3 regions of the Polaromonas sp. P1_A2 genome follow, and region 2 is predicted to be linked to each of the others. Evidence: predicted binding sites of a transcription regulator. Region 2 holds the regulator's gene; each other region holds the start of a gene.
The links. The regulator sigma-54, encoded in region 2, starts transcription at its own class of promoters, with help from an activator protein. The targets are predictions, from matches to a motif close to TGGCANGNAANCTGCTTT.
Positions count from the first base shown of each region.

Region 1: AC1D09_RS18970 (CmpA/NrtA family ABC transporter substrate-binding protein) is a predicted target of sigma-54. The motif match lies at 1,712-1,729, and genes of this name have one in related genera.
Region 3: glnA (type I glutamate--ammonia ligase) is a predicted target of sigma-54. The motif match lies at 2,139-2,156, and genes of this name have one in related genera.

Region 1 is NZ_JBFTZI010000005.1:89,171-93,616, reverse strand. It holds gene tsaD (tRNA (adenosine(37)-N6)-threonylcarbamoyltransferase complex transferase subunit TsaD) at 1-584, opposite strand, end outside; gene AC1D09_RS18975 (ANTAR domain-containing response regulator) at 891-1,523, shown strand; gene AC1D09_RS18970 (CmpA/NrtA family ABC transporter substrate-binding protein) at 1,900-3,144, shown strand; gene ntrB (nitrate ABC transporter permease) at 3,205-4,170, shown strand; gene AC1D09_RS18960 (ABC transporter ATP-binding protein) at 4,189-4,446, shown strand, end outside.
Region 2 is NZ_JBFTZI010000001.1:32,825-37,270, forward strand. It holds gene AC1D09_RS00145 (THUMP domain-containing class I SAM-dependent RNA methyltransferase) at 1-430, opposite strand, end outside; gene AC1D09_RS00150 (RNA polymerase factor sigma-54) at 439-1,977, opposite strand; gene lptB (LPS export ABC transporter ATP-binding protein) at 2,113-2,895, opposite strand; gene lptA (lipopolysaccharide transport periplasmic protein LptA) at 2,911-3,540, opposite strand; gene AC1D09_RS00165 (thiol:disulfide interchange protein DsbA/DsbL) at 3,700-4,359, opposite strand.
Region 3 is NZ_JBFTZI010000001.1:1,179,768-1,184,213, reverse strand. It holds gene AC1D09_RS05625 (hypothetical protein) at 1-502, opposite strand, end outside; gene glnA (type I glutamate--ammonia ligase) at 672-2,087, opposite strand; gene AC1D09_RS05615 (competence/damage-inducible protein A) at 2,315-3,139, opposite strand; gene AC1D09_RS05610 (EI24 domain-containing protein) at 3,152-4,081, opposite strand; gene AC1D09_RS05605 (sterol desaturase family protein) at 4,125-4,446, opposite strand, start outside.

The DNA.
Region 1 (4,446 bases), on a different contig from region 2:
TCGCCCCCCTCGGCCAGTTTCGACAGGTGCGGGCCGCCCGGATAAGGCAGGCCCATGAGCTTGGCCGACTTGTCGAAAGCCTCGCCGGCCGCATCGTCAATGGTTTCACCGAGCAGCTCGTAGCTGCCTACCCGGTCCACCCGCATCAGCTGGGTGTGGCCGCCCGACACCAGCAGCGCCACAAAAGGAAACTCGGGTGGGTCGGCACTCAGGAAGGGCGAGAGCAAATGGCCTTCCAGGTGGTGCACCCCCATGGCCGGCTTGCCCAGTGCCGCCGCCAGCGAGCAAGCCACCCCGGCCCCCACCAGAAGTGCGCCGGCCAATCCGGGACCGCGCGTGTAAGCCACCACATCCACTTGCGCCAGGCTGCTACCCGCCTCCGCCATCACCTGCTGCGTCAGGGGCAATACACGGCGTATGTGGTCGCGGCTGGCCAGCTCGGGCACCACGCCGCCATAGGCCTGGTGCATGGCAATCTGGCTGTACAGCGCATGCGACAGCAGGCGCGGCACGCCGGCGCCGCTGGCATCCACCAGCGCCACGCCGGTTTCATCACAACTCGATTCGATACCTAAGACTCGCATCCTTCGAGTGTAAGGTTTGGAGGAAGTCCCCACCCCCGTCCAGGCTCACTGCGTGTAGCTTGTTCCCCCAAAAAATTGATCCCCCTGTCCAGGCTCACTGCGTGTAGCTTGTTTCCCCCTCAAGGGGGCGGCGCCTGCGGTCTGGCAAAGCCAGTCCCGCGGCCCCCACTGGTTGTGCCCCTCTTCAACCCAGCATGAGCCCCGGAACCGGCTTTGCCGGGCCGGAGGGCGGGCGGCCCCCTCGGGGGGCAAGGAGTTACACGCAGTGAACGACTGTGGGGGCACAGTTCTTGCACAAGTTTCCCCATGACACCGTCCCAATCCCTGCGCCTTGTCATCATCGCACCGGACCTCCTGGAGTCCGTGTCCGATGACGCCCATGCGCGGGAGCTCGCCGAGCGCTCGCGCCAGCTGCGCATAGGCCTGCTGGAAAACGGTTACAACATCGTCGCGGTGCTGCCGGCCGACACCTTTCTGGACGAGCGCCTGGCGCAGCTGCAGCCCGACATGATCATCGTGGACGCCGAAAGCGAGGCGCGCGACTCCCTGGAACATGTGGTGATGGCGACGCGGGACGCGCGGCGGCCCATCGTGCTGTTCACCAATGACAACGACACCAGCCACGTCAAGGATGCCGTCGCGGCCGGCGTATCGGCTTACGTGGTGGCAGGGCTCTCGCCGGACCGCATTCGCCCCATCCTGGACGTGGCCATGGCGCGCTTTGAGCATGAGCAAGGCCTGCGAAAAGAGCTGGCGCACGCCAAAACCGAGCTGCACGAGCGAAAAGTCATAGACCGGGCCAAAGGCATGCTGATGCAGCGCCAGGGACTGTCCGAGCAGGCCGCCTACGAAAAGCTGCGCAAGGCCGCCATGGACAAGGGCCTGCGCCTGGGCGAAGTGGCCCAGCGCATGTTGGATGCCCTGGACCTGCTGGGCTAATCCGCCGGCTGAGCAGTCCACCCTCAATTGGTGCAGCGCACAAATTAGGTGCGGACAACAAGCCCCACCGTTCTGGCGCCCCGCCCCGCGGCGACTCTTCAGGGCGCTCGACCTGGGGGCGCACAAAGGGGAGCTCCCCCGGCGTCCCCACTCTGTAGAACAAGGCTTTCGGCAACGCTAGGCGCCCCTGGCACAGCTTTTGCAATGCCCTAAGCACTGGCCAAGGATGGCCATACGGCACAGCACTTCAACGACGAAGTGTGTGGTGCCCCAAGGAACAAAGGCGTTCGCACCCTGCATCACGTTCAACGTGTTGCCCGGGTCGAGCGCCTTTTTTGTTTTTGTCTTTTGTTTTTACTTAGCTGGAGCCGATCACATGACTGAACTGCTGAAATCTTCGCTGACACGCCGCACCGTGCTGCAGGCCGCGGCCGTGGGCGCCGTGGGCATCAACCCCGCCCTGCGCGCCGCCGTGTACGCCCAGGGATCGGACGCGCCGGAAAAAAAGGAAGTCAAGATCGGCTTCATTCCCCTGACCGATTGCGCCTCGGTGGTGATGGCCTCGGTGCTGGGCATAGACCAGAAGTATGGCGTCAAGATCATCCCGACCAAGGAAGCCAGCTGGGCCGGCGTGCGCGACAAGCTGGTCAACGGCGAACTGGACTTCGCCCACGTGCTCTATGGCCTGGTCTACGGCGTGCACATGGGCACGGCCGGCCCCAAGAAAGACATGGCCGTGCTGATGACGCTCAACAACAACGGCCAGGCCATCACGCTGTCCAAGAAGCTCGCCGACAAGGGCGCGGTGGACGGCCCCGGCCTGGCCAAGCTGATGGCCAGCGACAAGCGCGAATACACCTTTGCCCAGACCTTCCCCACCGGCACGCACGCCATGTGGCTTTATTACTGGCTGGCTGCCAACGGCATCAATCCGATGAAGGACGCCAAGGTCATCACCGTGCCGCCGCCGCAAATGGTGGCCAATATGCGCGTGGGCAATATGGACGGCTACTGCGTGGGCGAGCCCTGGGGCCACCGCGCCATCATCGACGGCATTGGCGTGACCGCCGTGACCACCCAGGACATCTGGAAGGACCACCCAGAAAAGGTGCTGGGCACCACCGCGGAATTCGTGCAGAAATACCCCAACACGGCGCGCGCCGTGACCGCCGCCATCATCGAGGCCGGCAAGTGGATTGACGCCAGCCTCACCAACAAGAACAAGATGGCCGAAACCGTGGCCGACAAGAGCTACGTCAACACCAGCGTCGACGCGATCAACCAGCGCATCCTGGGCCGCTACCAGAACGGCATGGGCAAGACCTGGGACGACCCCAACTACATGAAGTTCTACAACGACGGCGCGGTGAATTTCCCCTACCTCTCCGACGGCATGTGGTTCCTCACGCAGCACAAGCGCTGGGGCCTGATCAAGGAGCACCCGGACTACCTGGGCATCGCCAAAAAGATCAACCAGATCGATGTCTACAAACAGGCCGCCACCGCCGCCAAGGCCAGCGTTCCCAAGGATGTCATGCGCAGCAGCAAGCTGATGGACGGCGCAGTCTGGGACGGCAAGGACCCGAAAAAGTACGCCGACAGCTTCAAGCTCCAGGCCTGAGCCCGCGCCCCGCCCCACCTCATCCACAGAACCTTCCACCCCACGCAAAGAGGTCACGCCATGGTCAGTGCCGTATTCCACAACCCGCTTGAGGCCGCGCCCGCGGCCCGCGGCGGCGACAAACCCAAAGCCAGGGATGCCGGCCCTGCCCCATTGGCGGCTCCCCACAACATGACACACCCCACCACCACTCCCGCCGCGGCGCAGGCGGCCGCTCCCACCGCGCCGGCCCGCGCGCCCTGGGATGCCTCGTTTCTCTGGCTGGCCGTGCTGCCGCCGCTGCTGGGCCTGGGCCTGCTGGCGCTGGTCTGGGAGCTGGTGTTCATGGGCACGGGCGGCAGCATCCCGTCTCCCAAGGACACCCTCGCCCAGGCGGTGCAGATCTTCAGCGACCCGTTCTACAGCAAAGGCCCCAACGACCAGGGTGTGGGCTGGAACGTGCTGTCCTCGCTCAAGCGCGTGGCCATGGGCTTCGGCATGGCGGCCGTCGTCGGCATCCCCGTCGGCTTCATGTTAGGCCGCTTCAATTTCCTGAGCCGCATGTTCAACCCGCTGATCAGTCTGCTGCGCCCGGTCTCGCCGCTGGCCTGGCTGCCGATAGGGCTGCTGGTCTTCAAGGGCGCCAACCCGGCCGCCATCTGGACCATCTTCATCTGCTCGATCTGGCCCATGATCATCAACACCGCCGTCGGCGTGCAGCGCGTGCCGCAGGACTACATGAACGTGGCGCGCGTGCTCAATCTCAGCGAATGGAAGATCGTCACCAAGATCCTCTTCCCCGCCGTGCTGCCCTACATGCTGACCGGCGTGCGCCTGGCCGTGGGCACCGCCTGGCTGGTGATCGTCGCGGCCGAGATGCTGACCGGCGGCGTCGGCATCGGCTTCTGGGTCTGGGACGAGTGGAACAACCTCAACGTCAAGAACATCATCATCGCGATCTTCGTGATCGGCATCGTCGGCCTGGTGCTGGAGTTCGCGCTGATCAAGCTGGCCACGGCCTTCACCTTCGAAGAAGTCAAGAACTAAGCCCCCAGGAGCCCCGCCATGACATCCTTCACCACCAAGTACATCGAAATCCAGGGCGTCGAGCAGACCTTCAAGACCCGCAAGGGGCCGTTCCGCGCGCTGCAGAACATCAACCTGACGGTCGCCAAGGGCGAGTTCGTCGCGCTGATTGGCCACTCGGGCTGCGGCAAGTCCACCCTGCTGAACCTGATCGCCGGACTGACGACGCCCACCGAGGGCAGCCTGCTGTGCGCCAACCGCGAAATCGCCGGGCCCGGCCCGGAGCGCGCCGTGGTG
Region 2 (4,446 bases):
CATAGACACGCACGTCGGGCCAGCGCGTGTCGACGCTGGGCCGCACGTCATCGAACTTGGCGCGAAAGCGGTCGGCGATCGCGTCCTTGATCTTCAGCGCCGCGAAGTTCAGGCTGGTCAGCGGGCTGTGCTGGGCGGTGATCTCGACCTTGAAGGTCTGTTTGGGCGTGAACCAGATCTCCCAGGCCACGTTGGCGGCGGCGTTGTAGAGGTCCTGCTCGCCGCGGTACTGGTTGTGCTGCAGCTCGATGAGCACACGCTGCGCCAGGCGGCTGTGCAGGTTGAGCTGCAGCGCGTCGCGCCAGGAGGCCTGCAATTGCACGCCGGCGCGCCAGGCCTTGCCCTGGATGCCGGTGACGCGCTGCACCTCGGCGGCCAGCAGGGCCTCGACGCCCGCGGCGCAGGGTAAAAATAACTGGAGTTGATTCATGAGGCGGTTTAGAGAGACTTACGCAGATTTGCGGGTGCGATGCGCAAGGCTTCACGGTATTTAGCCACGGTGCGGCGCGCACATTCAATGCCCTGCTCCTTGAGCATCTCGGAAATCTGGTTGTCGCTGAGCGGTTTTTTCGCGCTTTCGGAGGAGACGAACTGCTTGATCAGCGCGCGCACCGCCGTGCTCGAGGCGTTGCCGCCGGTTTCGGTGCCCAGCGCGGAGCCGAAGAAATACTTCAGTTCAAAGGTGCCGAACGGCGTGCCCATGTACTTGGCGGTGGTCACGCGTGAAATGGTGGATTCGTGCAGGCCCAGTTCGTCGGCGATTTCGCGCAGCACCAGCGGGCGCATCGCGAGCTCGCCGTGCGTGAAGAAACTCTTTTGCCGCTCGACGATGGCGCTGCTCACGCGCAGTATGGTGTCAAAGCGCTGCTGGATGTTCTTGATGAACCAGCGCGCCTCCTGCAGGCGTTGCTGCAGCGCCTGGCCGTCCTGGCCCTTGTGCTGCTTGAGGGCATTGGCGTAGATGTCGTGCACGCGCAGGCGCGGCATCACGTCGCCGTTGAGCGTGACCTTGAAGCCCCGGCCCGACTTCACGACGATGACGTCGGGCACGATCAGGTTGCGTTCCACGTTGATGAAGCGGCGCCCGGGTTTGGGGTCCAGCCGGCCTATCACGGCGATCGCGCCCTTGATGGCGGCTTCGGTGAACCCGCACAGGTAGGACAGGCGCTTCACGTCGCGTTTGGCCAGCAGCTCCATGGGATGCTTGCACACGGCAATGGCGGCGCGGGTTTCCTCGCAGTCCTTGCAGTCGAGCAACTGCAGGCCCAGGCATTCGGCCAGGTTGCGCGCGCCCACGCCGGCCGGCTCCATGTGGTGCAGCAGCTTGAGCGCCATGGCAAAACGCTGCTCGAGGTCCTCGGCCTGTTCCAGGTCGCCGCCGGCCAGGCCGGCCGCGAGCGAGGCCAGGCTGTCTTCGAGGTAACCGTCGTCATTGAGCGACTCGATCAGGAAATGCAGGGCCGCGCGGTCTTCCTCTGAGAGGCGCAGGCCCAGCGACTGGCGGTGCAAATGGTCTTGCAGCGACTCATGGCCGCCCGTGAGGTCCGAGGCCTCGGCCTCGCTTTCCTCGTTGTTGTTCTTGCGCGCAGGCGCATCGCTGCCCCATTCGCTGTCGTCGGGGGTGGTCTCCACCGTGCCGTCGCCTTCCCAGCTTTCCTCGAGCTTGGGTTCCGCGCTGACCTCGGCCTCGCCGGCCGCTGAAAGGCCCGCGTCTTCCGCGCCGCCGCCGGCCGTTGCATCGGCGGCCGATTCAAACTCGCGGCTGTCCTGGCTGACCGGCGTGTTGACATGCTCCAGGCCGAACTCCTCGCGCACTGCGGTTTCGTCCGACACCTCGAGAAACGGGTTTTCGTCGAGCATCTGCTCGACTTCCTGGCTCAGCTCGAGCGTGGACAGCTGCAGCAGGCGTATCGACTGCTGCAGCTGGGGCGTCAGCGCAAGATGCTGCGAGACGCGGAGCGAGAGGCCCTGCTTCATGTCAAGGAGCTTTGAAGGAAGCGCAGAAAAAGTGCGAGCGGGGGCCGCGGATCTGGCTTTGCCAGGCCGCAGGCGCCGCCCCCTCGAGGGGGGAGGGAGCTACACGAAGTGAGCGACAAAGGGGGGGAGCCATCTTTACATTTTGAAGTGCTCGCCCAGATAGACGCGGCGCACATCGGCGTTGTTCACGATCTCGGACGGCGTGCCCTGGGCCAGCACGTGGCCGTCGCTGATGATGTAGGCATGGTCGCAGATGCCCAGCGTTTCGCGCACATTGTGGTCGGTGATCAGCACGCCGATGCCGCGCGACTTCAGGAAGCCGATGATGCGCTGGATCTCGATCACGGCGATCGGGTCTATGCCAGCGAAGGGTTCGTCAAGCAGGATGAAGCGCGGCTGGGTCGCCAGGGCGCGGGCGATCTCGACGCGGCGGCGTTCACCGCCCGACAGCGCCGGCGCCGGCGAATTGCGCAAATGGTCCACCCGCAGGTCCTGCAGCAGGGCATCGAGCCGCGACTCGATGTCGGCGCGGCCCAGCGGCTTGCCGTTCGCGTCCAGCTGCAGTTCAAGCACGGCGCGCACGTTTTCTTCCACCGTGAGCTTGCGGAAAATCGAGGCTTCCTGCGGCAGGTAACTCAGGCCCAGGCGGGCGCGCAGGTGAATCGGCATGTGCTCGACTGACTGGCCGTCGATGGAAATCTCGCCGGCGTCGGCGCGCACCAGGCCCACGATCATGTAGAAGGAGGTCGTCTTGCCGGCGCCGTTGGGCCCCAGCAGGCCCACGACCTCGCCTTTTTGCACGGCCACCGAAACGTCCTGCACGACCTTGCGGCTGCCGTAGGATTTTTGCAGCCCCTGCGCCACCAGGCGGCTGGGGGTTGCGGCCTTGGCCGCCGAAGTGTCAGTCACCACATCCATCTGTGCAGGTTCTTTCTATTTCTTTTCGGTGCCCAGCGTGGTGCTGGGGCGCAGGGCGGCGGGCGGGGCTGCGGGGGCGGGCGCGGCGCCCGGGGCCGATGCGGCGGCGCGCGGCGACAGCATGGCGCGTATGCGCCCGCTCGGGTTGGCGGCGGTGCTGTTCTGCGCGCCGCCGTCCACGGTGAAGACGTCGGTGTTGTTGTCGTAGACGATCACGGCGCCCGTGGTTTCATCCACCAGGGTGGCGCCGTTGTAGCGGCGCACCACGGCGCGCTTGATGAATTTGACCAGGTCGGCGCGGCTGTCGTATTCGATGCGCTCGCCCTCGCCTTCGATGTATTCGTCGACGCCGTCGCGTTTCTTGCGGTAGAAGGCCAGCTTGCCGGGCGCCGCGATGGCGATCGCCTGCTGGTAGCCCTCGGGGTCCTGGCTCACGTCGACCCGCGCGCCGCGCACGATGGTCGTGCCCTTGGTGATCACCACATTGCCGGTGAACACGCTGGTTTGCTTCAGGTCGTCATAACGCAGGGCATCGGCCTCCGCGTTCATGGGCTTGTCCCGGTCGGCTTTTTCGGCCCAGGCCGGAAACGCCGCCCCCAGCGCCAAAGCGGCCGGCAGGACGAGGAAATAAAGGGGGTGTTTCATAAGGCACGAATCTTGCTGCTTTGGGTTGGGCCATTGTAGCCATGCAAGCTGTGGGAATGGCTTGCACGGGTGAATATTAGGGGCATAAAAAAACCCGCCTGGAACGAGGCGGGTTTTTCGGCGTGGGCCGCTGCGGCCCTGGACGGATGCCTTACGGCCTTACTTTTTGATGCGCGACTGCGCGATCAGGTAATCGGTGACCTGCAGCGCGCGGACCATGCTTTGGGCCAGGGTGGCCGAGGTGTAGTAACGCCCCGCAATGCCCAGCGCCGGCACGCCGTCGACCTTGTAGATGTCCTGCAGCTGCGTGGCCTTGCGGGCCTTGGTGGTGACGGTGAAGGAGTTGTACATCTCGATGAACTTGGCCTTGTCCAGGCCTTGCTTTTCGGCCCAGGCGGCGATGGAGTCGGCGGTGTTGAGCGCGAACTTTTCCACGTGGATCGCGTAAAACACCTTTTTGTGGAGTTCCTCGACCTTGCCCATGGCCTCGAGCACATAAAAAAGGCGCTGCTGGGGCTCGAAATCGGGGCGGAAGGCGACCGGCACGCGCCGCACCGTCACATCCTTGGGCGCCTGCTTCATCCAGGCCTCGAGCGTCGGCTCAAAGGCATTGCAATGCGGGCAGCTGTACCAGAAGAACTCCACCACCTCGACCTGGCCCGCGGGGACCTCGGTGGGCGCCGGCTTGTCCAGCGTCACATAGTCGGCGCCGTCCTTGGGGGCCTTGGCCTGGGCTTGCGCCAGCGTGGGAAGGGCGATGCCGCCCAGGCTGGCGACGGCCGCCGAGGCGGCTGAAAACGAAAACTCACGGCGTTGCATCAGATTCTTCTCCTGGTATGACAGAAAGGGTGGGTAAGCCGCCCCTGCGGACGGCGGCCTCGTATTGCGGGGCACTGGGGTTTGTAC
Region 3 (4,446 bases), 1.1 Mb from region 2:
AAGGGAGCCGGGATATCTCGCGCTTGAGGCCGGCAATGTCGCTCTGGTTACGGGCGATGCTGTCCTTGAGTTCGGCCACGCGGTCCAGGTAGCGCTGGTAGTTGCGGCCCTCAATGCCCTGCTTCTCGGGCTCGCCGTTGTTGTACTCTTTTTGCTGCTCGGCCAGTTTGGCTTCGGCTTTCTTGAGCTCGGCTTCCAGGATGGCCCGCGAATCGCTGTCGCGGGCACGCTGCTCGGGACTGCCATCGGTGCGAGGTCCGCCCGCAGCCGCCACGCGGACCGCGGGCTTGGGCGTGGTGCTCACCGGCGTGCTTGCCACGACCGTGACATTGCCGCCCGAGACCAGCTTGCAGCTGCGCGTCTGCGCCTCTTTGGCGTTGTTGATGTATTCAGGTGTGGAGCCCCCGACACCGGCGCAGCGGTAAACCTGCTGCGCCCATGCGAGGTTCCCCGCGCCGGCCAGCAGCAGGGACAAGGCAGAAAGCAAAAAGGTGTTTTTCATGGAGAACTCCCAATGCCGGTAGGGCAAGGACGGTCTATCAGTATGCGGCAAAGGGGGGAAAACACAAAGCCAGCACACCCACAAGTGCCGGGGGCAATAAAAAAGGACGGCATATGCCGTCCTTTTTTGGCCACAGACTGTAAATAAAAACAGTAGGCGGCTTGGCTGCTTACAGCGAGTAGTACATGTCGTACTCGACCGGGTGCGGTGCCATGCGGAAACGCGTGACTTCGCCCATCTTCAGCTCGATGTAGGCGTCGAGCATGGAGTCGGTGAACACACCGCCCTTGGTCAGGAAACCGCGGTCCTTGTCCAGGTAGTCCAGCGCCTGGTCCAGGCTGTGGCAGACGGTTGGGACTTTTGCGTCCTCTTCCGGCGGCAGGTGGTACAGGTCCTTGGTGGCGGCTTCGCCCGGATGGATCTTGTTTTCCACGCCGTCCAGGCCGGCCATCATCAGGGCCGAGAAGGCCAGGTAAGGGTTGGCCGATGGATCGGGGAAACGCGCCTCGATGCGGCGGCCCTTGGGGTTCGCCACGAACGGAATGCGGATCGAGGCCGAGCGGTTGCGCGAGCTGTAAGCCAGCTTCACCGGGGCTTCGAAGCCGGGCACCAGGCGCTTGTAGCTGTTGGTGCCGGGGTTGGTGATGGCGTTCAGGGCGCGGGCGTGCTTGATGATGCCGCCGATGTAGTGCAGCGCGAAGTCGGAGAGGCCCGCGTAGCCGTCGCCGGCGAACAGGTTCTTGCCGTCTTTCCAGATCGACTGGTGCACGTGCATGCCCGAGCCGTTGTCGCCGGCGTAAGGCTTGGGCATGAAGGTGGCGGTCTTGCCGTAGGCGTTGGCCACGTTCCAGACCACGTACTTCAGGACCTGCGTCCAGTCGGCGCGCTGGACCAGCGTGCTGAACTTGGTGCCGATTTCGTTCTGGCCGGCGCCCGCCACTTCGTGGTGGAACACCTCGACAGGGATGCCCAGCGATTCGAGGATCAGGGCCATCTCGGCGCGCATGTCCTGCGTGCTGTCGACCGGGGGCACGGGGAAGTAGCCGCCCTTGACGGTGGGACGGTGGCCGCGGTTGCCGCCTTCGAGCTGCTTGCCGCTGTTCCAGGGTGCTTCGTACTCGTCGATGGCGAACATGACGTTGCCGGGCTCGTTGCTCCAGCGCACGCCGTCGAAGATGAAGAATTCGGGTTCGGGACCGAAGTAGGCGGTGTCGCCCAGGCCGGAGGCCTTGAGGTAGGCTTCGGCGCGCTGCGCGATGGAGCGCGGGTCGCGGTCATAGGCCTTGCCGTCGCTGGGCTCGACCACGACGCACTGCAGGAACAGCGTGGTTTCTTCGAAGAAGGGGTCGATGTTGGCGGTGTTCGGGTCGGGCATGAGCTGCATGTCCGAAGCCTCGATGCCCTTCCAACCGGCGATGGACGATCCGTCGAAAGCATGGCCCGACGTGAATTTGTCTTCGTCAAAATGGGACACGGGCACGGTCACGTGCTGCTCTTTGCCCCGGGTGTCGGTGAAACGGAAGTCAACGAACTTGACTTCGTTTTCCTTGACCATTTTCATGACGTCTGCGACGGTCTTTGCCATCAAAATCTCCTGTGCTGGATGGGTGGTTGAAAAATTGTCTTCGGGCTATTGAATGCACTTTTTGTGCCAAAGCCATTGGCCGTTCGCTTTCCTGCCAAGCCTCGGATTGTGCCGTCATCTGGCCTCGGTTCCAGCCCCGCAGAAGCCGAAAAGAGAAAAAACACTGCCTGGTAACACGAGCACCATTTAAGTGCATCGCCATAAATGCACTGATTTAGTGCAAAAACTCAACGCACCAATTCAGGGCCGAATTTAAGGTCGAATTTGTGCAGCCCGGCCAGCATGGCCGGGTAGGCCAGGTTGACGGCTTCGGGCGCGCCTTTGACGCCCAGCTCGATATGGCGGCCGTATTCGGGGTGGTCCACGCTGGGCAGGCTGAAGACCTTGACGCCGGCATGCGCCGCCTCAATGGCGAGCATCAGCGGCGTGAGCATGGCTTCCATGGACCCAAAAATGATCACCGATTTTTCGGTGTAAGGCGACTTTTGGTGCAGGTGGGCATACAGCGTGTCGAGCGCCCATTCGATCATCGGCCAGGCCATGACCGGAAACCCGGGCACGAAGTGGACCGCCCCCTGCCCCGCGCGGCAGGTAAAGCCGGGGATCTTGTTGTAGGGGTTGGGAATGATCTCCGCGCCCACCGGGAACACCCCCATGTTCAGGCGATGGATGTTGTCGTCGCGGTCGGGTTCATAGGGCGTGCCCTGCTCTTTGGCCACGTCGGCCATGCGTTCGAGGATCAGGGTTTTGGCCGTGGGATGCAGGGCCAGCTCGGCGCCCAGCGCCTTCGCCGCGCACTGCCGGGTGTGGTCGTCGGGCGTGGCGCCTATGCCGCCGCAGGAAAACACCACGTCGCCGCTTTCGCGGGCCGCCGCGAAAGCGCGCGCCAGCGTGGCGGTGATGCGCGCCGGGTCGTCACCCACATAGTCGGCATAGGCCAATTGCAGGCCTCGCGCGCCCAGCAGCTCTATGGTTTTGGGCAGGTGTTTGTCGGCGCGTTTGCCCGAGAGGATTTCATCGCCGACGATGATCAGGCCGAAGTGAGGGGTCATGTTGTAAAGGGTTCAAGGCAGGGGTAAATCGGGCTTTCCGCCCAGCGAGCCGAAGCGAGGCGCCGGCCCGGGCAGGGCCTCAGGCGCCAGCTCAGCTGCCGTTGTTGCGACCTCGGCCTGCACCAGCGGGTCGGGAGCCAGCGCATTGTTTCGTTTGCGAAGCTGCTCCAGCGCGGCCAAGGTGTAGTGGGCAAACCAGAGCGAGGAAAAGGCGAACACCAGGGTGTAGATCCAGATGGCCACCGGCACCAGGATGGGCGCCATGGCGACGAACATGGCGCCGGAAGCCCAGATCAGGCTGGGCGCGGCGCCCAGGTAGCCGCTGAGCACACCTATGGCCAGCAGCGGCATGCGGTGTTCCTTGAAAATCTGCCGCCGCTCCTCGCTGCTCGCATGGTCGACCATGGCGTCGTAGGACATCACGCGGTAGGTCAGCCAGCCCCAGATCAGCGGCGGCAGCACCAGGATCAAGGGCGGGATCAGCCACAGCGGAATCGACACGACCAGCGCAACCACCGCCAGCAGTGTCGAGCCCAGCGACCAGAACAGGCTGGCCAGCATGGAGCCGCCCAGTTTGCGCTCGAGCTGCGGAAAGCGCCGCGCGGCCACCAGCGACACCATGGCCGGCGTCATCAGCATGGCCACAAACAGCAGCGAGACAATGATGATGACGGGAATAATCAACAACAGCAGCAGCACCTTTGGCAGCACGGTCTGCATTTGGCTCAAGCCCAAGCCCTCCAGCCAGCGAGTCATGGTGCCCACCAGCTCGAAACTTCCGAGTTGCACGCGGATGGCTTCAGCCGCACTGTCCCAGAAGAAGTGGGCCAAGGCCAGGGAAAGTACGCCCATGATCACCAGCGGCAGGATCGACAGCGCAATGACCCGCGGATGCAGGCAGTACATCGCGGCACGCCAGAAAGCATCAAGAAGTTTGCTCATAAAAGCAAGGATACCCCGACCAGGCGTCGGGCAGATTGCAGGCTCAGGCTTTACCGAAAAGGCGCTTCAGGCCCATCCACTGCTGCGACCAGAAACCCTTGCCGTAATCGCGGTTGGCCTCGACCTGGTCGCGAACACCCGTGGGGTCGTAACGCTGCTCAAAATTGGCGGTGCCGAACAGCACGTCCCACCACGGCAGCAGCACGCCGAAGTTATGCCCGCCCAGGACGGTGCGCTGGGCCTTCACGGTCTCATGCCCTATCCCAATACTGTGGTGCAGCCGGTGAAAGCGCGGGCTCACCCACAGGCGCTCGCCGATGCGGCCGAACCAGATGCGCACATTGGCGTGCTGGAAGCTTTCGCTG